Regions from separate parts of the Arthrobacter sp. P4_F11 genome, predicted to be linked through region 2. Evidence: riboswitches for the same ligand, from Rfam matches in the RefSeq annotation. Region 2 holds a riboswitch; each other region holds the start of a gene.

Region 1 (4,722 bases), on a different contig from region 2:
GGTGGGCTCGTCCAGGACCAGCACCTGGGGGTGCGCCGCCAGCACCGTGGCTACCGAAAGGCGCCGCTTCTCGCCGCCGGAGAGCGTGTAGGGGTTGGCGTCCACAAGCTCGGTCAGCCGCAGCCGCTCCAGCAGTTCGTCCACGCGGTCTTCGCCGTAGCCGAGGTGGTGCGGGCCGAACATGAGCTCGTCGAGGACCTTGCCGGTGACGAACTGGTGCTCGGGCTCCTGGAAGACGGTTCCGATCCTGGCGATCAGCTGCTGGGCCTTCCACCGGTAGGGATCGGGTCCGGCGCCGTCGCGTGCGCGGCCACTGGAGCGACCACTGGAGTGACCAGTGGCGGGATTGCTCAGCTCCGCCGTGGCCGAGACTGTTCCCGCGACGGGCCGCAGGAGACCGGCCAGTGTCAGCGCCAGGGTGGACTTCCCCGTGCCGTTCTGGCCGGTGATTGTCAGCGCCTCGCCGGCGCGGACCCGGACCGAGACCCCGGACTGGACCGGACGCGGCGCGATGGTGCGGAAGCCGTCGCGCAGCCCAGCCCGCCGCGGCCGTTCGCGGGACACCGCGAGCGCGTCGGCCGTGAGCAGAGTCTGTCCCGCGCCCCGCGCCGGTGTCCGCATCCGCGTCGCCGGGACGTAGCCCGGCACCCAGACGCCCGCACCGATGAGCATGTCCCGCGCCTCGGTCAGGACCCGGTCCGGCGGTCCGTCAATCAAGACCGCGGAGTCCGTGGCGGACCCTGGCTGGAGCACCACGATCCTGTCCACCAGGTCTTTCCAGACCCCCACCCGGTGCTCCACGACCACCAGCGTGGCGCCCGTCTTGTCCAGGCAGCGGCCGACGGCGTCCCGGACCTCCAGGACGCCCGCGGGGTCGAGGTTGGCAGTCGGCTCGTCGAGCAGGAGCAGCCCTGGCCGCATCGCGAGGATCCCGGCGAGCGCCAGCCGTTGCTTTTGTCCGCCGGAGAGGGCCGCCGTCGGGTGGTCCAGCGGCAGCTGTCCCAGCCCGACGTCGTCGAGGGCCTCGCGCACGCGCGGCCAGATCTCCGCCGCCGGGACGGCGAGGTTCTCCGCCCCGAAGGCGACGTCGTCACCGAGGCGGGAGAGCACCACCTGCGTTTCCGGGTCCTGCTGCACCAGCCCGGCGCGGCCGCGCTGCGCCCGTGGCGCGGCACCGTCGATCAGGAGGCTGCCGGTCTCGTCTGTGTTCTCGGCGTCGCCGGAGTCGCCGGGGTCGCCGGACGCGCCGTCGCCCAGCACACCGGCCAGGGCGTGGAGCAGCGTCGACTTGCCGGCGCCGGAGGGCCCCAGCAGGAGCACGCGCTCCCCCGGCCGGATGTCCAGGTCAAGGCCGCTGACCGCGGGCCTGGTCCGTCCGGCATGCCGCCAGCCCCAGCCGCGGGCCGTGACGGCGGCCGGCCGGACGCCCGGTGAAGATCTCATGATTCTCTGCAGGATTCAGCGACGGGGCTCAGGAAAAGACGGGCTCCGTGGCGGCCTTGCGGGAGGCAAAGGAGCCCAGCACTCCAGTCTTCGCCAGGCCGCGGGTGGCGAGCCAGGCCAGTCCGCCGGCAATCACTGCGCCGGAGATCGTCGTGAAGACGATGTAGGCGAGCTTGTCGCCGGCCTCGTAGGCGATGTTCCAGCCCCACGGCAGGAATGAATCGTTCAGGCCGCAGAAGAGGCCCGCCCCGGCGCCGGCCAGCACGGAGACGGGCAGGTTGAACTTCTTGTAGAGGAAGGCCGCGAAGACCAGTTCGGCGCCGAGGCCCTGCAGGATGCCGGAGATCAGCACCGTGGTGCCGTACTGCGAACCCATGATGAGCTCGCCGGTGGCCGCGACGGTTTCGCAGAAGAGCGCGGCGCCCGGCTTGCGGATGATGAGCATGCCCAGCACCGCCGGGATCATCCAGCCGCCGGCGTAGAGTCCGCTCAACGGCGGGTAGACCGCGTTGACCGGAGTCGAGATCAGGTTCGCGCCCTGGGACCAGGCCCAGAAAATGACGCCGCCGGCAACGGCGATCAACGCGGCCACCACAATGTCCACCACACGCCAGCTGTAGTTGCGCCGGGCGGATGAACGGCTGGCGGAACCATGCTGTGCTGAAATATCTGTCATGTCGTCCTCCTGAGGAACAGGAGGGGAGGGTGCGCCGGCCGGTCTCGGCTTCCGCCGCCCTCCGCGCACCCTGAGAACTCGACTCCCTTGCGCCGGTACTAACCGGATCAGGTTCGAGGGTCTGCGGCTGTCCGCACTCTCAGCGCCCACCAAAGGTTTCCCCGGATTGTTCCGGCGATGCCCGACGGCGGCGCTCCCCTGTCGTAATTATTTTCGCCCTTGTGGGCTGGCTCAGTTTACACCCGGACGGCCGGGTTTTCAGTGGTGTGCCGTCACAATCGTGGACCGGACGGCGGAAGTCCCGGCGGCCCGGAAAACCCTCTTGGTAGAGTCGTCGTGCCGGACCCCCGGACCCGCCAGCGGGCGGCCTCGTCACCCACCGGAAAGCTGGAATATTTTGTCGCACACACCGGTCACCCAAGATCCTTTCGGGGAATACGATCCCGACTCCAGTGAGCCGCAGCCGCAGGGTTCCCTGGCGGTGCTCATCGGCCGCGTGCTGGCCGAGATAGAGGCGCTCCAGTTCGCGTCGTTCAGCAAGGATGACGCCCTGGACCTCGGGCTCCTTCTTGTCGAGCTGGGCAGGCAACGCTCGCTGCCCATCGCCGTCGACATCACCAAAGGCGAGCAGGTGCTCTTCCACGCCGCGCTGGACGGCGCCACACCGGACAATGAGCGCTGGATCAACGCCAAGAAGCGCACCGCCATGCGGTACGAGGTCCCGTCCCTGCTGGTGGGCCTCCGGGCCCGCGCCGCCGGCGGAAGGATTGAGGACAACGCCTGGTGGGATCAGTCGGAGTTCGCCGCCCACGGCGGGGCGTTCCCCATCTACGTGCGCGGCACGGGCGCCGTCGCCGTCGCCACCGTCTCCGGCCTGCCCCAGAAGGCGGATCACGAACTCGTGGTCGAGGCCCTGCGGATGGTCCTCACCCCGGAACGCTAGGCTAGGGGAAAACCGTTCCCGTCCCAAGGAGACCGAAGAATGAACATCCTCATCAAGCTGCTCGGTACCGGCGTCAGCCTCCTGGCCGGCTTTGCCGGCACCAAGCTGGTGGACACCATGTGGGAAAAGTCGACGGGCAACAAGCCGCCCAAGGGCCAGGAGGACGACGTTCCCACGACCCTGCGCTCGGCCCTGACGTTCGCCCTGATCTCCGCATCGGTCAGCGCCATCATCCAGGTGCTCGCCAACCGCGGCACCCAGCGCGCGATCACCCGCTTCGCCAAGACCCAGGACGTCGTCTGACCTGACCCGACCAGCCGCGGCGCCCACCGCGGCAGTCGAAGGCCCCGGCCGCGTCCGTCGATGTGCCGGCCGGGTCCGCCGGGCCGGTCGGGTCCGCCGGGCCGTACGGGGGCTCAGCGGTCGTCGTCGTCCGCTCCGTGCGTGGCCGCATGCTGGGCGGCCTTCTGGACTACCGCCTCGAGCTCGTCGGAGCTCAGCAGCTCCGGGTGCAGGTGCTTGGTCCGGTAGCCGGCCCGGCCCACCATGTGGGCGGACACGGGCACGGTGAGCAGCTGGAAGAGCCAGGCCACCAGCAGGACGGGCCACACCGACCAGGTGCGCATCTGCAGGCCGAGGGCCGCCAGCAGCAGGAACAGGCCGAGGACCTGCGGTTTGGTGGCCGCGTGCATCCTGCTCATGAGGTCCGGGAAGCGCAGCAGCCCGATGGCGGCCGCGAGGGACATCAGGGCTCCGGTCACCATGAACACGGCGGAGACGGCGTCGATCACTGTGTCAGGATTCACGGACGCCCTCCCGCCTGTCGGCCACGAACCGGGCCACGGTGACCGAACCGACGAAGCCGATCAGGGAAATCGCAACGAGCAGCATCAGGTTGTTCAGGTGCCGGTTGGCGGCCATGTCGATGCACAGGGCCGCGCCGAAGATGGCCAGCAGCACGTCGGCGGCCAGAACCCGGTCCAGCAGCGAGGGCCCCCGCGCGATCCGGACGATCGCCCCCGCGGCGGCCAGGGACAGTACGACGGCGGTCACCGTCAGGACGGTCTGCATCATGCGGCGGTCTCCTGTGTCAGTGCGGAAAGTTCGGCTTTGGTCCCCATGATCCGGATCAGCCCGGCCTCGGTGTCCCGGACCTCTTTGCGCAGCTTGGCCGCGTCCTCGGCATTGCGGACGTTGATGCCGTGGATGTAGAGCGTGGACGTCGACCTGTCCACCTCCACCACGAGGGACCCGGGAATCAGCGAGATCACGTGCCCGGTGGCCGTGACCAGGAGGTCCGAATGGCTTCGGAGCGGCACGGCTACGACCGCGCTGACCACGTTGGGGCCGCGGACCACGGCCAGGTACAGGACCTGGCAGCTTGCCGCGACGACTTTTCCGAGGAAGATGAGGGCGAACGGCACGGCGCGGAGCACGTTGAAGCGGCCGCCGAGTTCCACCGGGGGCAGATAGAAAATGCGCGCCACGAGCACCGCGATGAGGGCGCCGAAGAGGAGATTGCCCGGGCTGAAGTTCTGCCAGAGCGCGCCCCAGACAAAGACGAGCCAGACCAGCAGCGGCAGTTCCTGGCGCAGCGAGATCCTTTTCCGGTTCATTTCCCGCCGCCCTCCCGGACCTGCACCGGATGGAGCGACGGAGG
Region 2 (4,722 bases):
GTTGCCGAGGCCGCCGATGCCGCCGGCGGCGGCGATGTATTCGTCGCCTTCGGCCACGAGGTCGGCGATGACGTCGCCGGACTTGGACTTCACTACGGTGCCCACCGGCACCGGAAGGATCAGGGTTTCGCCGTTTTTGCCGCCGCGCCAGTCGCCCATGCCGGGGCCGCCGTTGGTGGCGTGCCGGTGGGGCGCGTGGTGGTAGTCGAGCAGGGTGGTGGTCTGGGGGTCCACGCGGAGGATGACGTCGCCGCCGTTGCCGCCGTTGCCGCCGTCGGGACCGCCGAGGGGCTTGAACTTCTCGCGGTGGACGGAGACACAGCCGTGGCCGCCGGTACCGCCGGATACGTGCAGTACTACCCGGTCTACAAAGCTCGCCACGTGGATCTCCTCAGTGCTGTTCCCCGGACCCCCAAAGGGGCCCAAGATGATTGTAATGCGGTTAAAACACCGGTGGAGCGGACCTAATGGCCCGCCCCACCGATTTAGAACTTATTGTTACTCTGCAGCTGCAGCAGCCACGATGTTCACAACGCGGCGACCACGGCGGGTGCCGAACTCGACAGCACCGGGGGTCAGGGCGAACAGGGTGTCGTCCCCGCCGCGGCCTACGCCGGCGCCCGGGTGGAAGTGGGTGCCGCGCTGGCGGACGATGATCTCGCCTGCGGAAACTACCTGGCCACCGAAGCGCTTGACGCCGAGGTACTGGGCGTTGGAGTCACGACCGTTGCGAGTGGAACTCGCGCCTTTTTTATGTGCCATTTGAAATGCCTGCCTTCAAAAATTCTGGGGAATCTGCTGGAACCTGAACAGTAACGAAGAGTTACTTGATACCGGTGATCTTGACCTTGGTCAGTTCCTGACGGTGGCCCTGACGCTTCTTGTAACCGGTCTTGTTCTTGAACTTCTGGATGACGATCTTCGGACCACGGAGGTCTTCGAGGATCTCAGCCGTAACCGTTACCTTGGCCAGGTCCGCAGCAGCAGACGTGACTTTGTCACCGTCCACCAGGAGCAGTGCGGGCAACTCAAAGGTGCTGCCGGCTCCACCGGGGACGCGGTTCAGGGTAACGAAGTCTCCAACGGAAACCTTCTCTTGGCGGCCGCCTGCGCGGACAATCGCGTACACCACTGGGGAACTCACTTCTCTCGACGTTTATTACTAGATTTGCGTGCGGAACCAGGGGCCAAATTGTTTGGACCGGCTCACGCTGTGCCTCAACGCCGGTGGATTCCCCGGGGGAACCCATGAGCTACCCCCGGAACAAATCCATTTGGAATTCCAAGTGGACTGTTCTCAGGGTCATAACCCAAGTGTTGGCGTAAGCACCGAAGATCTAGAATACGCTAATTTTGCCTTCGGCCGCAAATGAGGCTGGTTCCGGCGGGTAGTCCGTGATAGGCGCCACAGTGACTTGATGCAAAGTCCCCGCCAATGTTCTTGGCCGGGATCTTGACCATCCTGAGCTGTGTTGCCGCAACGACTTCCGGAACCGTGCCCCACCATCGTACCGGTAGTGCGGACCTGCTCGCGTCAGGCGTACAGCCGCGGCGCGTCGAAGAAGTCCACTTCGTAGCGCGATGACTGTCGGAACGCCAGGGCCATGGCCTCCCGCTCGCTCTCCGATGCCCGTCCGGCCGCCGTGTCCGTGTACGCGATGGCCTGCCGGGTCGCGGCGGCGAAGTCCTCGTCGGCGTAGGTCCGCAGCCAGCCGGCGTAGGGGTGCTCCCCGGGGGCGCCGCCGGCCAGGAACTCCCGGTGCAGCGTGGAACCGACCTCGGCGTAGAGCCAGAAGCAGGGCAGCGCCGCCGCCACGAGGACCCCATAGCTGCCGGAGACCGAGGCGGCCAGCAGGTGGTCCACATACGCTTTCGTGACCGGGCCCAGGGTGGAGGCCGTGGGGCGGGTGCTGAGCCATGAACGGTGCAGCTCGGATTCGACTTCCAGGCAGGTCTGCGCCGAACGGGCCCAGAACAGCTGCTCGGCCTCGGTGGGGGCAATCGCCGCGGCCCGGGCCAGGACCCGGGAGTAACCGTTGAGGTAAATGGCGTCCTGGGCGAGGTAGTACGCGAACTCGTGCTCGGGCAAGGTGCCGTCGGCCAGTCCGCGGACGAAGTCGAGGGCGTAGATCGCCTCAAGATCGCCAGTGGCTCCTGCGCGCAGGGCTGCGGCGAACTCCCCCGCCGCCGGACCGTGCCCGGCCGGGCGGCGCTGGCCGGGCTGGCCGCCTTCGGGGGCCTGCCCGCCCTGGAGGTGCTGCAGGTGGTGGAAGTGGTGGACCGGGCCGTTACCGGAGCCGACATCCAGGGCTGAGGCTTCGCGGAGCGCGCCCAGCAGCCACGGCTTGACTTCGCGCAGCGCCGCTTCCCAGTCCCCCACCCGGGCCTGCACGGTGGCCATGGCCGAGGACAGGGAGCAGCCGGTGCCGTGGCTGTTGCGCGTCGCGATCCGCTCCCCCGGCACCACCACCGTTTCCTGGCCGAGCAGGCCGCCGGTGTTGACCAGCGCATCTGGGCAACCGTCCCCGGCACCGTTAGCGGCGTCGGCGTCGTGGCCGTCGAGGTCGTGGGCATGCCCGTCCCCCGGCTCGCCGCCCTGGAGGTGTCCGCCCTTAACCAGGACGGTGGTGCCGGTGAGGGCGGCCAGCCGCTTGCCCTGCGCCAGGGCCTCGGACCAGTCGGCCGCGACGGGCTCCTTGAGCAGGATGGCGAGTTCGGCGAGGTTGGGCGTGATGAGGTCCGCCAGCGGCAGAAGGGCCTGCAGGGCGGCCTCGGCGGATTCCTGCAGGAGCCGGTCCCCGCTGGTGGCGACCATCACCGGGTCCAGGACCACGACGGCGGGGCGCACCTTTTCCAGCCAGCTGCGGACGGCATCGATCACGGCGGCATCACCGAGCATGCCGATCTTGACGGCGTCGATGCCGATGTCGTCGCTGATGGCGTCCAGCTGCGCCGTGAGGAACGCCGCCGGGGGAACGTGGACGGCGCGCACGCCCTGCGTGTTCTGCGCGGTCAGGGCGGTGATGGCGGCCATGCCGTAGCCGCCGTTCGCCGCGATGCTCTTCAGGTCGGCCTGGATTCCGGCACCGCCGGAGGGATCGGAGCCGGCGATGGCCAGCACGCGGGGAATGCGCGGCGGGGCCGGCAGAGACTCGCTGTGCAGAAAATTGAGCGGGAGGAACTCGGACGGATTCGATCTCGCGGACAAGGAAGACATCCCTTCGCCGGTGCTAACCGGACAGGTTCAACGGGTCTGGATCTCAGCCGGCCCGATGCCCGGCACCCCGTGTCAGTGTTCCAGCCTAGCCGCTGCCACCCGGAGGACCCGTTAACGCACGAGCGGGCCCGGGCCTGGGCGGACGTATGTTACGTCTGCCCTGACCCGGACCCGCAGCCCGACCAGTCGAAATAATGACTGGACGGGGACGTGGTCAGTCGCGGTGGACTACAGCTCCGACGCCGGCACGCCGACGCCGAGGATGATCGGCTCGTTGCCGGCCGGGATGGACGCAGGCCTGGCCGCAGCGGGAGCCTTGGCCTCGTGGACCGATCCGGCCGCAGCCGGCCGGGTTGCCTCGCGGTGCTCCACGGAGGTTTCGTTGGCTGCGCCCTGGGCGCGGCTGGCACTCCGGTTGCGGCGCCCGCGGCGGCCGCGCAGCGTTGAGGTGTTAGCTGTGCGTGACGCCGGCGCCTCCCCAGCGCGGACGGCCGACGGCGCCTCGGGCGCCGTGGCTTCCGGTGCGGCAACAGCCGTTGCCTGACCGGCCTCCGGGCCGGCGGCCTGGTCCGGCTTGCCGGCCTCGGCTTCGCCCAGGTTTGCGAAAGCTTCGGTCAGCAGGTCCAGGGTCAGGGCCGGTGACGGCGCGTCCTCCGCGTGCTCGACGAAGGGCAGGGCCACCTGCTCGCCGCCAAACGTCAGCACCGTTGCGGGGCGGCCGGCTGCCTCGTCGGCGGCTGCGAGCTGCGTGACGGCGTCGACGGCGGCCTGGCGGGCCCCGGCTTCGCTGGCTGCGGCTGCCTCCCCGTCGTGCAGGTGCGCGGCGTGCGCTGCGGCAGCGATGTTGGCCAGCGCGGCACGGGTGGCCTCGGCCTTGGCGTGGCGTTCGGCCTCGGTGGGTTCGGCGTGGACGGGCGCGGGTGCGGCCGGCGCGGTCTCTCCGCCCTGGCCTCCCCTGCCGCGGCGACGGCTCTTGCGTTCCGGGCGGGCAGCAGGCTGCGCCTCGGTGCGCGGCACATAGTGCTCCGCGGCGACCGTGTTGGCGCGGCGGTGCTCCACCGGCTCGTCGTGGGTGACGATGCCGCGGCCCGCACATGTTTCGCACTGTTCGCCAAAGACTTCCAGCAGCCCGGTGCCCATCCGCTTGCGGGTCATCTGCACGAGGCCCAGCGAGGTCACCTCGGCCACCTGGTGCTTGGTCCGGTCCCGGCCCAGGCACTCCACCATGCGGCGCAGCACGAGGTCGCGGTTGGATTCGAGCACCATGTCGATGAAGTCGATCACGATGATGCCGCCAATGTCGCGCAGGCGCAGCTGCCGGACGACTTCTTCGGCCGCTTCCAGGTTGTTCTTGGTGACGGTTTCCTCGAGGTTGCCGCCGGAGCCGGTGAATTTGCCGGTGTTGACGTCGACCACGGTCATGGCTTCGGTGCGGTCGATCACGAGCGAACCGCCCGAGGGCAGGAAGACCTTCCGGTCCAGGGCCTTGTGGATCTGCTCGTCGA
Region 3 (4,722 bases), on a different contig from region 2:
TCCCCTAACCCTGAGCACTGGACATATGGCAGCTATGTCCATTCGCGACTGCGGGCAATGGACATGTTCCACTGTCCTGCTGGCGAAGAGTGGACATGTCCTTCGCTGGCCCGGGGAAACCGACCAGGGCCCGCTGGGCATGCCCCGTCCTGACAGCAAGGAATGAACATATGGCAGCTACGTCCATTCCCGGCGGCGAGCAATGGACATGTTCCGGAGTCCCGGTCCCGAGCAATGGACATGCCCAGCGGTCCCGCCGGCGAAGAGTGGACATGTCCAGCGGAAAGCTGTGCGCGCTGGACACGCCCAGCGACCAGCTTGCCTAGGGAGAACTTCTAGCGCACGGCGACGCGGATCCGGTTGCGCCACGGATCCTCGAAGCGCAGCTCGGCGCCGGTGTGGTGGGATTCGACGCCGGCAACCTTGAGCCGGTCGGCCAGGGCCGCGACGTCGTCGCCGGAGGGCACCTCGATGAGGACTTCACCCAGGCCCAGCGTGTCGCGCCGGGGACCCGCGCCGCGGCTGTTCCATACGTTCATGGCCATGTGGTGGTGGTAGCCGCCGGCCGAGACGAACAGCGCCTGGCCGTGCCAGCCCGCGGTCTTTTCGAAGCCGAGCGTGCCTACATAGAAATCATGCGCCGACTGGACGTCGCCGACCTGCAGGTGGACGTGCCCGACGCCGGCGGCGCCCTGGCGCTGGCCTGCCACGGACTCCTCGGTCAGGTATTGCTGCAGGTAGCGCTGCGGCGGCAGGGCGAGACTGTCCATGACGACGTTCTTGCCCTCCCAGGACCACGCCGCCCGCGGCCGGTCCCAGTACAGCTCGATGCCGTTGCCTTCGGGGTCGTTGAAGTAGAACGCCTCGCTGACGAGGTGGTCCGCGCTGCCCGTGAAGGACTGGGGCTCGTACTGGGCCGCGGTGGCGATGGTGGCCGCCAGGGAGTGCTGGTCCTCGAAGAGGAGGGCGGTGTGGAAGAGCCCGGCCTCGCCACGGGAAGGAAGAAACAGGTCCGGGGCAGGCGCCAGATGCACCAGCGGCTTCTGCTGGCGCCCAAGGTAGAGCCCGCCGTCCTGTTCGGCCACGGTCTCCAGGCCGAGGGCGCGCTGGTAGTAGTCGGTCATCAGCTTCATGTCGCCGACCTTGAGCATCACGGTGCCCATGGTGAGTTCGGCAGGAAGGAGGTCTTGGGTGCTGGCTTCTGCGGTCATGGCAACGCTCCGTGGATTTGTTAGCCGCCGGCCTTCGGCGACTCTATATAAAGCTAAATTACTTGAAGCTTCAATTTATTCCTCATGACCGCCTGGCGCCCGGTCCACCGGCAGCCCACGCAGCACGATATGCCGGATCTGGCGGAGCGTGGCCGGATTGCTCCGCGGATCCTCGGCGGTGACGAGGACATCAGCACTTGCCCCTTCACCGATGGACTCCGCGCCGAGCCAGGTCCGCGCCGACCAGCTCGCGGAGTCGAGGGCGGCAGCGGCGGTAAGGCCGGCGGCGTGCAGGGCCTGGATCTCGTCCACGATCCTGCCATGGCTGATCACGCTGCCGGCGTCGGTACCGGCGTAGATTGCCACCCCGGCCTCGTGGGCTTCGAGGATCCGCTCTGCCCGGCGCTCCCACAGCGAGCGCATGTGGGCTGCGTAGCGGGGGAACTTGGCCGCCGCCCGGGCGGCGATGTCCGGGAACGTGGCGATGTTGATCAGGGTGGGCACGATCGGAACACCCTGTTCGAGGAAGCGCGGCAGGTGCCGCGGCAGCAGCCCGGTGGCGTGCTCGATGCAGTCGATCCCGGCGTCGAGCATGTCATCGAGGGTGTCTTCGGCGAAGCAGTGTGCGGTGACGCGGGCCCCCTCATCGTGGGCGGCCCGGACGGCGTCCTTGACCGTCCGGGCGGGAAAACTGGCGGCGAGATCGCCGGCGTCGCGGTCGATCCAGTCCCCCACGAGCTTGACCCAGCCGTCGCCCGCGCGGGCCTGCTTCCGCACGGCCTCGACGAGATCCTCCGGCTCGACCTCGACGGCCAGGCCCGGCAGGTAGCGCCGGGTCCTCGCGAGGTGCCGGCCCGAGCGGATGATCCGGGGAAGGTCCACGCGTTGCTGGAGCCAGCGTGTGTTGTGGACGGCGCCGGCGTCGCGGACCAGGAGCGTCCCGGCGTTGCGGTCCGCCAGGGCCTGGAATTCCGCGGTGTCCTCGGTAACGTCCCCGCCCGGGCCGAGGCCGATGTGGCAGTGTGCGTCCACGAGACCGGGCATGACCCAGCCGTCCAGCACGAGCTCCGGCGCGGCCGCGGGCCGGCGAAAGGTCAGCCTGCCCTCCACCGACCACAACCCGTAGCAGACCTGGTCCGCCGCCGTGAGGATGGGCCCGCTGAACTCGATGATGCTGGTCATGGCCTAAAGCCTAATCCGCATGGCAATCCGCGGGCCCAGATCATCGAGCCCCAGCTGCGCTTCGTGGATCCGCAGGGCAGCCAGCGCCTGCCCGGGCCGGGCGATTTCCTCGAACCCGCAGCCCGCGTAAAACGGCGCATTGAACGGGACGCCGGCGAAGGTGCAAAGCGTCATCCATGAATAGCCGCGGCCCCGGGCCGCATCGAGGGCCGCCTCCACCAGGGACCGTCCGATCCCCCGCCTGCCAAAGTCCGGCTGCACGGAGAGTTGCTCCAGATGGGCCTGGCCGCCGAGTTCGTCAACGCGGGCAAAGCCTACGGGCGGAGTTCCGGCGACAAGTATGAACAGCGGCTCGACCGGCGCCGTCAACTGCGGAGCCGGGAGCGGCCGGTTCCCCAGTTCCTCTATGAGGACGGCGTCTGCTGCGGCCTCGAAAGCCGGCAGCGCCGGGAGATCTTCCGGCGTCGCGGTCCGGATGCGGGGCAGCGCCTTGGGCAGAGTCACCGTGCCACGTTAACACCGCGGCCCGCCGCCCGCGTCACACTCGACGGCCGGCCGGAGGTGCGTGGTAGCTTCGTCTACGACCACACGGGTGCCCCTGCAGGGGCTGAGATCGGGCTGACGCAGCCTGCGACCGTTGAACCTGTCCGGGTAATGCCGGCGAAGGAAGTGAGTATTTCCGTGAACTCCCAAGTGACACAGCACAGCCCTGCCCACAATGAGTCAGCCCCCACTGGGCCAGCCCAGCACGGGTCTGCCCCAAGCCAGCCTCCGGCCCCCACACAGTCGCTGAAGTCCCACTCGCTGGCCTTCAGCACGGACCCGGAGCACGGCATCCGCGTGCCGGTGACCGAGATAGCCCTGGAACCCTCCCCGGGCGGCGTCCGGAACCCGCCGTTCCGGGTCTACCGCACTGCCGGCCCGGGCAGCGATCCCGTCCGCGGCCTCGAGCCGTTCCGCACGCCCTGGATTGAAGCCAGGGCGGACACCGAACCCTACGCCGGCCGCGAACGGGAGCTGCTCGACGACGGCAAATCGGCGGTGCGCCGCGGTGCGGCGTCGGCCGAGTGGCGGGGCGGCCGGCCGGTGCCGCGCCGCGCCGTTGAGGGCAGGACCGTCACGCAGATGCGCTACGCCCGGGACGGCGTGATCACCCAGGAAATGCGGTTCGTCGCGCTGCGGGAGAACTGCGATGTGGAGCTGGTGCGCAGCGAGGTGGCCGCGGGCCGCGCGATCATTCCCAACAACGTCAACCACCCCGAATCCGAGCCGATGATCATCGGCAAGGCGTTCCTGGTGAAAATCAACGCCAATATCGGCAACTCCGCCGTGACCAGCTCCATCGCCGAGGAGGTCGACAAACTCCAGTGGGCCACGCAATGGGGCGCGGACACCGTCATGGACCTCTCCACCGGGGACGACATCCACACCACGCGCGAGTGGATCATCCGCAACTCCCCCGTCCCCATCGGAACGGTCCCGATCTACCAGGCGCTGGAGAAGGTCAACGGCGAGGCCAACGCCTTGACCTGGGAGATCTTCCGGGACACCGTGATCGAACAGTGCGAGCAGGGCGTGGACTACATGACCATCCACGCCGGCGTGCTGCTGCGCTACGTGCCGCTGACGGCCAACCGGGTCACCGGCATCGTGTCCCGCGGCGGCTCCATCATGGCCGGCTGGTGCCTGGCGCACCATCAGGAGAATTTCCTCTACACCCACTTCGACGAGCTGTGCGAGATCTTCGCACGCTACGACGTCGCGTTCTCCCTGGGCGACGGGCTGCGGCCCGGCGCGACGGCGGACGCCAACGACGCGGCACAGTTCGCCGAACTGGACACCCTGGCCGAACTCACCCAGCGGGCCTGGGACTTCGATGTGCAGGTCATGGTGGAGGGCCCCGGGCACGTGCCCTTCCACCTCGTCCGGGAAAACGTGGAACGCCAGCAGGAACTCTGCAAGGGCGCCCCGTTCTATACGCTCGGGCCGCTCGTCACGGACATCGCACCGGGCTACGACCACATCACCTCGGCGATCGGCGCCACCGAGATCGCCCGCTACGGCACCGCCATGCTCTGCTACGTCACGCCCAAGGAACACCTCGGGCTGCCGAACAAGGACGATGTGAAGACGGGCGTGATCACTTACAAGATCGCGGCCCATGCCGCGGACCTCGCCAAGGGCCACCCCGGCGCGCACGAACGCGACGATGCGCTGTCCAAGGCGCGGTTTGAGTTCCGTTGGCGGGACCAGTTCGCGCTGTCCCTGGACCCGGTCACGGCCGAGGCCTTCCACGATGAGACGCTTCCCGCGGAGCCGGCCAAGACAG
Region 4 (4,722 bases), on a different contig from region 2:
AGTGTGGATATGAGCCACGCGCGTACTCTTTCAAGAAGGGTTTCGCCCGATGGCAAGCTGCACCAAGATCACCTACTCCACCCCCTGGCACGCGAACCGCGCCCTCCAAGAAATCATCCGGCAGGGCTCGTCATCTGGGGGCAAGTTGCCCGCGAGCGTATACCCATGCGGAGGCTGCAAGGGATGGCACCTGACCTCGAAAAGGGCAGCTGGAAAAGCAAAGAAGTGGCAACGCCATTCTTCGTGAAAGTGTCTCCAGCGCGCTAACGGGACCCTGCCTTACTCGCACCACCACTTGATCCACAAGGACAGCGAACCATCCGGATGCGGACCGACGGCATACCTGGTTCATCCCCGCCGCACGTCGACCCGGCCGGGCCGGGCCGGGCCGGGCCTTCGGATGATCGCGCCAGCGCGTCATCAAGAGCAATGGTGATCAGGACGTCCGGCCGGTGCAACCAGATCAGCCCCGCCGGCCGAGCGGGCGTTAGAGGAACTCGGCCCGGCCTTCCATTGAAGAGGACGCCAGGGCGTGTTCCCGCCGCGGGATCCTGCCGGCCGCTTTCGCCAGCCTGCCGGCGATGACGGCATGTTTGAAGGCCTCGCCCATGAGCACCGGATTCTGCGCACGGGTCACCGCCGTAGCCAACAGCACGGCGTCGCAGCCGAGTTCCATCGCCAGGGCGGCGTCCGAAGCCGTGCCGATCCCGGCATCCAGCACCACGGGCACGGACGCGCGCGAGACGATCAGCTCGATGTTGTGCGGGTTCAGGATGCCCAGTCCGGTGCCGATCGGGGCGCCCAACGGCATCACGGCCGTCGCGCCGAGGTTTTCGAGCCGGAGGGCAAGCACGGGGTCGTCGTTCGTGTAGGCGAAGACCTTAAAGCCTCGGGCCACCAGCTGTTCGGTTGCGTCCACGAGTTCGACGGCGTCCGGCAGCAGTGTGTGCTCGTCGGCAATGACTTCGAGCTTGACCCAGTCCGTTTCCAGGGCCTCCCGCGCCAGTTCGGCGGTGAGGACGGCGTCCTTGGCGGTGAAGCAGCCTGCCGTGTTCGGCAGCACCCGGATCTGATGGTCCTCGAGCAGCTGGAACAGCGAGCCCGTCTCCGCCGGCGAATAGCGGCGCATCGCCACCGTGGTCAGCTCCGTCCCGGACGCCACCAGCGCCGCCCCGAGCCCGTCCAGGCTCGGCGCACCGCCGGTTCCCATGATGAGGCGGGAGCCGAGCCTTACGCCGTCGACCACGAACGGATCGGCCACCGCACCGGTCATGGGGACGGCCTGTGTTCCTGCGAACGTCGTCTCGTTCATGCTGGTCATCCTCCCTGGACTGCCGTGACAAGTTCGACGTCGTCGCCGTCGGCGAGCGCCGTGGCGTGCCACTGGCTGCGCGGCACCACTTCGGCGTTGCGGGCCACGGCGACACCGAGCTTCCGCCCGTCGGCAGCGCGGCCGTCGGGGCCGATGCTCCGGCCCGTGAGCTGGCTGACGAGTGTGGAGACGGAGGCGCCGTCGGCGACGCTCTGCTCCGTTCCGTTGAGTCGGATGTTCATGCTGCTTCCTTCTTGGGGCTGTCCCCGGACGTATCCGGGATGCGGGAAAAACGGTCGGGGCGGAACCCGGCCCAGCGCGGGTCCGGCGTGAAGTCCATGAGTTGCCGGCACACGACTGCAGCGGCGGGGGTCAGCAGGACGCCGTGCCGGAAGAATCCCGTGGCGATGATGAGCCCCGGGACGTCCCCGCCGTCCGGTCGTGCGACCCGCCCCAACAGCGGGGCGTTGTCCGGTGTGCCGGGCCGGGCCCGCGCCGTGGCTTCCAGCAGCTCCAGCTCGGCGACCGCGGGCACCAGCTGCTGGGCATCCCGCAGCAGCTGGTAAATGCCGCCGGCGGAAACCGCGTGAGGATCCGACGGCCCGTCCTCGCGCTGGGTGGCCCCGATCACCACGGTGCCGTCCTGGCGGGGGACGATGTACACCGGGACGCCGCGCACCATGCCCCGCACGGTGGCCGTGAGCAGCGGCTGCAGATGCGGGGGCACGCGGAGCCGGAGGATGTCGCCGTAGACGGGCCGCACCGGCAGCGCCAGCCCGGCCGGAAGCTCCTCGAGCGCGGCGGCACCGAGCCCGTTGGCGACCACGGTCTCGGCAGCCCGCACGGTACCGCCGCCGGCCAACCGCACACCCGCCACCTGTCCGTCCTGCCACAGCAGGCCTGCCGCGCGCCGCCGGACGAAGCTGCCGCCTTCCGCACCGAGCACGCCCGCGAGCCGGGTGATCAGCAGGCGGGGGTCCACCTGGTGGTCGGCCGGGATCTCGAAGGCACACGAGATGCCGGGACTCAGCAGGGGCTCCCGGGTGCGTGCCTCGCGCACTGTCAGTGGCTCCACGGCCAGGCCGCACGCCTGCTGGACTTCCCTCAAGTCCGCGAGCGCGCGCCGGTCCGCCGCGTCGGCCCCCACCGCCAGGGTCGGCGTCGTTAAGTAGCCGGTACCCGCCGGGGAATCCGCGCCGGCGGCACCGGCGTCGAGAGCCGCAGCGAATCCTGGCCACAACCGGGAGGCCTCAAGCATCAGTTCCAGGAGCTGCTCCTCCTGGTAGTGCAGTTCACTGACGGGGGCCAGCATGCCGGCCGCGGCCCAGCTGGCTCCGCTGCCGGGAGCATCATCGATCAGGACCACGGATCGGCCCGAGCGGATGGCCTCGAACGCGATGCCATGGCCGATCACCCCGCCGCCGATCACGGCCACGTCGGCAGTCGAATCCCCCGCGATGATTCCCTCTGCGGTACCGGGCCCTGTGTCACAAACCTGGGCGGCGGCGTCATTTGCGGCTCCGGCCGCACGGCCTGCTCGTGTGCCCATGAAGAATTCCTTCCCTACGCCGGTACTAGCCGGATCAGGTCAAGCGGTCGGCTCTGACGCCCTCTCAGCCGGGCAGCGGCGACATGGCTGCTGCGGGCTCCCGCGGTATGCGCCCAGTTTAGAGGAACTAGGCTGGTCCCATGAGCCAGGACCCTCTCCACACCACCGCCCGCCTCTATCTCTGCACCGACGCCCGCAGGGACCGCGGCGACTTCGAGGACTTCGTGAACGCCGCCTTCGCCGGCGGCGTGGACATCATCCAGTTGCGCGACAAGTCGCTCGAGGCCTCCGAGGAGCTGGAACTGCTGGAGGTCCTGCACACCGCAGCGCAGCGCCACGGGCGTCTGTGGGCCGTCAATGACCGGGCGGACATCGCCTCCCTGTCCGGGGCTCCGGTGTTCCATGTCGGTCAGAAGGACATTTCGCTCGACGCCGCCCGCGGCTTTCTCGGCAAGGATGCCGTGATCGGCCTGTCCACCCACAGCCCGAAGCAGGTGGACGCCGCCATCGCTGCCGCGCCCGGCCGCAAAGGACTCGATTACTTCTGTGTTGGCCCCGTGTGGGCGACGCCCACCAAACCCGGACGCGCCGCCGTCGGCCTCGATCTGGTGCGCTACGCCGCCCAGGCGATCGGCGGGGCGGACACGGAGGGAACCGGCAAGGTCAACGAAAGCCTGCTGCCGTGGTTCGCGATCGGCGGGATCGACCTCAGTAACGTGGAGCAGGTAGTCGATGCCGGTGCCCGGCGGATCGTCGTGGTCCGGGCGATCACCGACGCCGCTGATCCGGCCCACGCGGCCGGAGCCTTGCTGGCGGCGCTGGACGCCGCCGCATCCTAAGCAGGTCCCCGGCCCGTAATACCGGCCGGCACTGAAACTATCCGGCGAGACCCAGCTCCGTCATCCGGCGCGCGTGATTCGCTGCGAGTTCGGCCGCCAGGCCGTTGACCAGCGCCCGGGCGCCGGCGTCGTCCAGCCCCGACAGTCCGCCGAGGAACGCGTGCTCAGCGCTGACACGCTGGGCGTGGTTCAGGACCTCCCCCAGCAGGCGCCGGGCCCACAGCGCCAGGCGCGACGCGAGCCGGGGGTCATCGGCCAGGGCCGCCTTGAGGCGGGCCTGCAGCACGGCCGTGGACTCACCGGTGGAGCGGACCTGCCCGATCAACTCACGGGTCGCGGCGTCGACGTACCGGCCCACCACGCCGTAAAAGTCCGCGGCGACCGTGTCGATCACGTAGGCCTTCATGAGGGCCTCGTACCAGTCCGACGGGCGCGTGCGTTCGTGGAAGTGGTCCACCGAGGGCTGGAACGGCAGCATGGCGGCCTCCGTATCCAAGCCCATGTGTTCGAGGCGGGTTCGGACGAGTTCGTAATGCTGGAACTCGACCACCGCCATCCTGCCCAGCACCGCACGGTCATGCAGCGTGGGCGAATACCGGGCACTCGAGGACAGCCGTTCGAAGGCGGAAAGCTCGCCGTACGCCAAGACTCCCAGCAGGTCGGCGATGAAGCTGTTGTAGAGGGCCGGATCGTCCGCAGTTGCGCTCATCATCCAAGACTAATAGCGGAAATCGGGCTACCCTGATTTTCGTGTCCCATCATCGCCTGACCCCCAGTGTCCACGAGCAGCAGAACCAGCTTGCCGGGGCCCTCAAGGCGTTGCGCACCACGCTGGAACTGCCCGGCCCGTTCCCCGAAGTTGTGCTGCGCGACGCGGAGGCGGCAGTGGCCGAGCACAAGCTCCCGGACCTTGACCTCACGCATGTCGAGTTCGTGACCATCGATCCGGCGTCGTCCACCGACCTGGATCAGGCCCTCTTTATCGAACGGAGCGACGGCGGCTACAAGGTCTTCTATGCCAT

Evidence for each region. A riboswitch is a leader RNA that binds a small molecule or an ion and turns the genes downstream of it on or off. The one in region 2 is predicted to bind thiamine pyrophosphate.
Region 1: another riboswitch for thiamine pyrophosphate. It lies ahead of AC1DRO_RS18555 (ECF transporter S component); the one in region 2 lies ahead of AC1DRO_RS10690 (bifunctional hydroxymethylpyrimidine kinase/phosphomethylpyrimidine kinase).
Region 3: another riboswitch for thiamine pyrophosphate. It lies ahead of thiC (phosphomethylpyrimidine synthase ThiC); the one in region 2 lies ahead of AC1DRO_RS10690 (bifunctional hydroxymethylpyrimidine kinase/phosphomethylpyrimidine kinase).
Region 4: another riboswitch for thiamine pyrophosphate. It lies ahead of thiO (glycine oxidase ThiO); the one in region 2 lies ahead of AC1DRO_RS10690 (bifunctional hydroxymethylpyrimidine kinase/phosphomethylpyrimidine kinase).

The regions. Positions count from the first base shown of each region.
Region 1 is NZ_JBFUJK010000019.1:55,173-59,894, reverse strand. It holds gene AC1DRO_RS18560 (ABC transporter ATP-binding protein) at 1-1,443, opposite strand, end outside; gene AC1DRO_RS18555 (ECF transporter S component) at 1,472-2,119, opposite strand; TPP riboswitch at 2,186-2,329, opposite strand; gene AC1DRO_RS18550 (heme-degrading domain-containing protein) at 2,517-3,062, shown strand; gene AC1DRO_RS18545 (DUF4235 domain-containing protein) at 3,102-3,365, shown strand; gene mnhG (monovalent cation/H(+) antiporter subunit G) at 3,479-3,826, opposite strand; gene AC1DRO_RS18535 (MrpF/PhaF family protein) at 3,858-4,136, opposite strand; gene AC1DRO_RS18530 (Na+/H+ antiporter subunit E) at 4,133-4,678, opposite strand; gene AC1DRO_RS18525 (Na+/H+ antiporter subunit D) at 4,675-4,722, opposite strand, start outside.
Region 2 is NZ_JBFUJK010000008.1:35,970-40,691, forward strand. It holds gene obgE (GTPase ObgE) at 1-381, opposite strand, end outside; gene rpmA (50S ribosomal protein L27) at 499-762, opposite strand; gene rplU (50S ribosomal protein L21) at 824-1,132, opposite strand; gene AC1DRO_RS10690 (bifunctional hydroxymethylpyrimidine kinase/phosphomethylpyrimidine kinase) at 1,535-3,217, opposite strand; TPP riboswitch at 3,200-3,297, opposite strand; gene AC1DRO_RS10695 (Rne/Rng family ribonuclease) at 3,446-4,722, opposite strand, start outside.
Region 3 is NZ_JBFUJK010000011.1:141,931-146,652, reverse strand. It holds gene AC1DRO_RS13735 (VOC family protein) at 336-1,211, opposite strand; gene AC1DRO_RS13730 (amidohydrolase family protein) at 1,287-2,393, opposite strand; gene AC1DRO_RS13725 (GNAT family N-acetyltransferase) at 2,397-2,897, opposite strand; TPP riboswitch at 2,972-3,079, shown strand; gene thiC (phosphomethylpyrimidine synthase ThiC) at 3,075-4,722, shown strand, end outside.
Region 4 is NZ_JBFUJK010000003.1:1,427-6,148, forward strand. It holds gene AC1DRO_RS04565 (thiazole synthase) at 488-1,312, opposite strand; gene thiS (sulfur carrier protein ThiS) at 1,318-1,554, opposite strand; gene thiO (glycine oxidase ThiO) at 1,551-2,861, opposite strand; TPP riboswitch at 2,855-2,975, opposite strand; gene thiE (thiamine phosphate synthase) at 3,002-3,700, shown strand; gene AC1DRO_RS04585 (ferritin-like fold-containing protein) at 3,738-4,412, opposite strand; gene AC1DRO_RS04590 (RNB domain-containing ribonuclease) at 4,451-4,722, shown strand, end outside.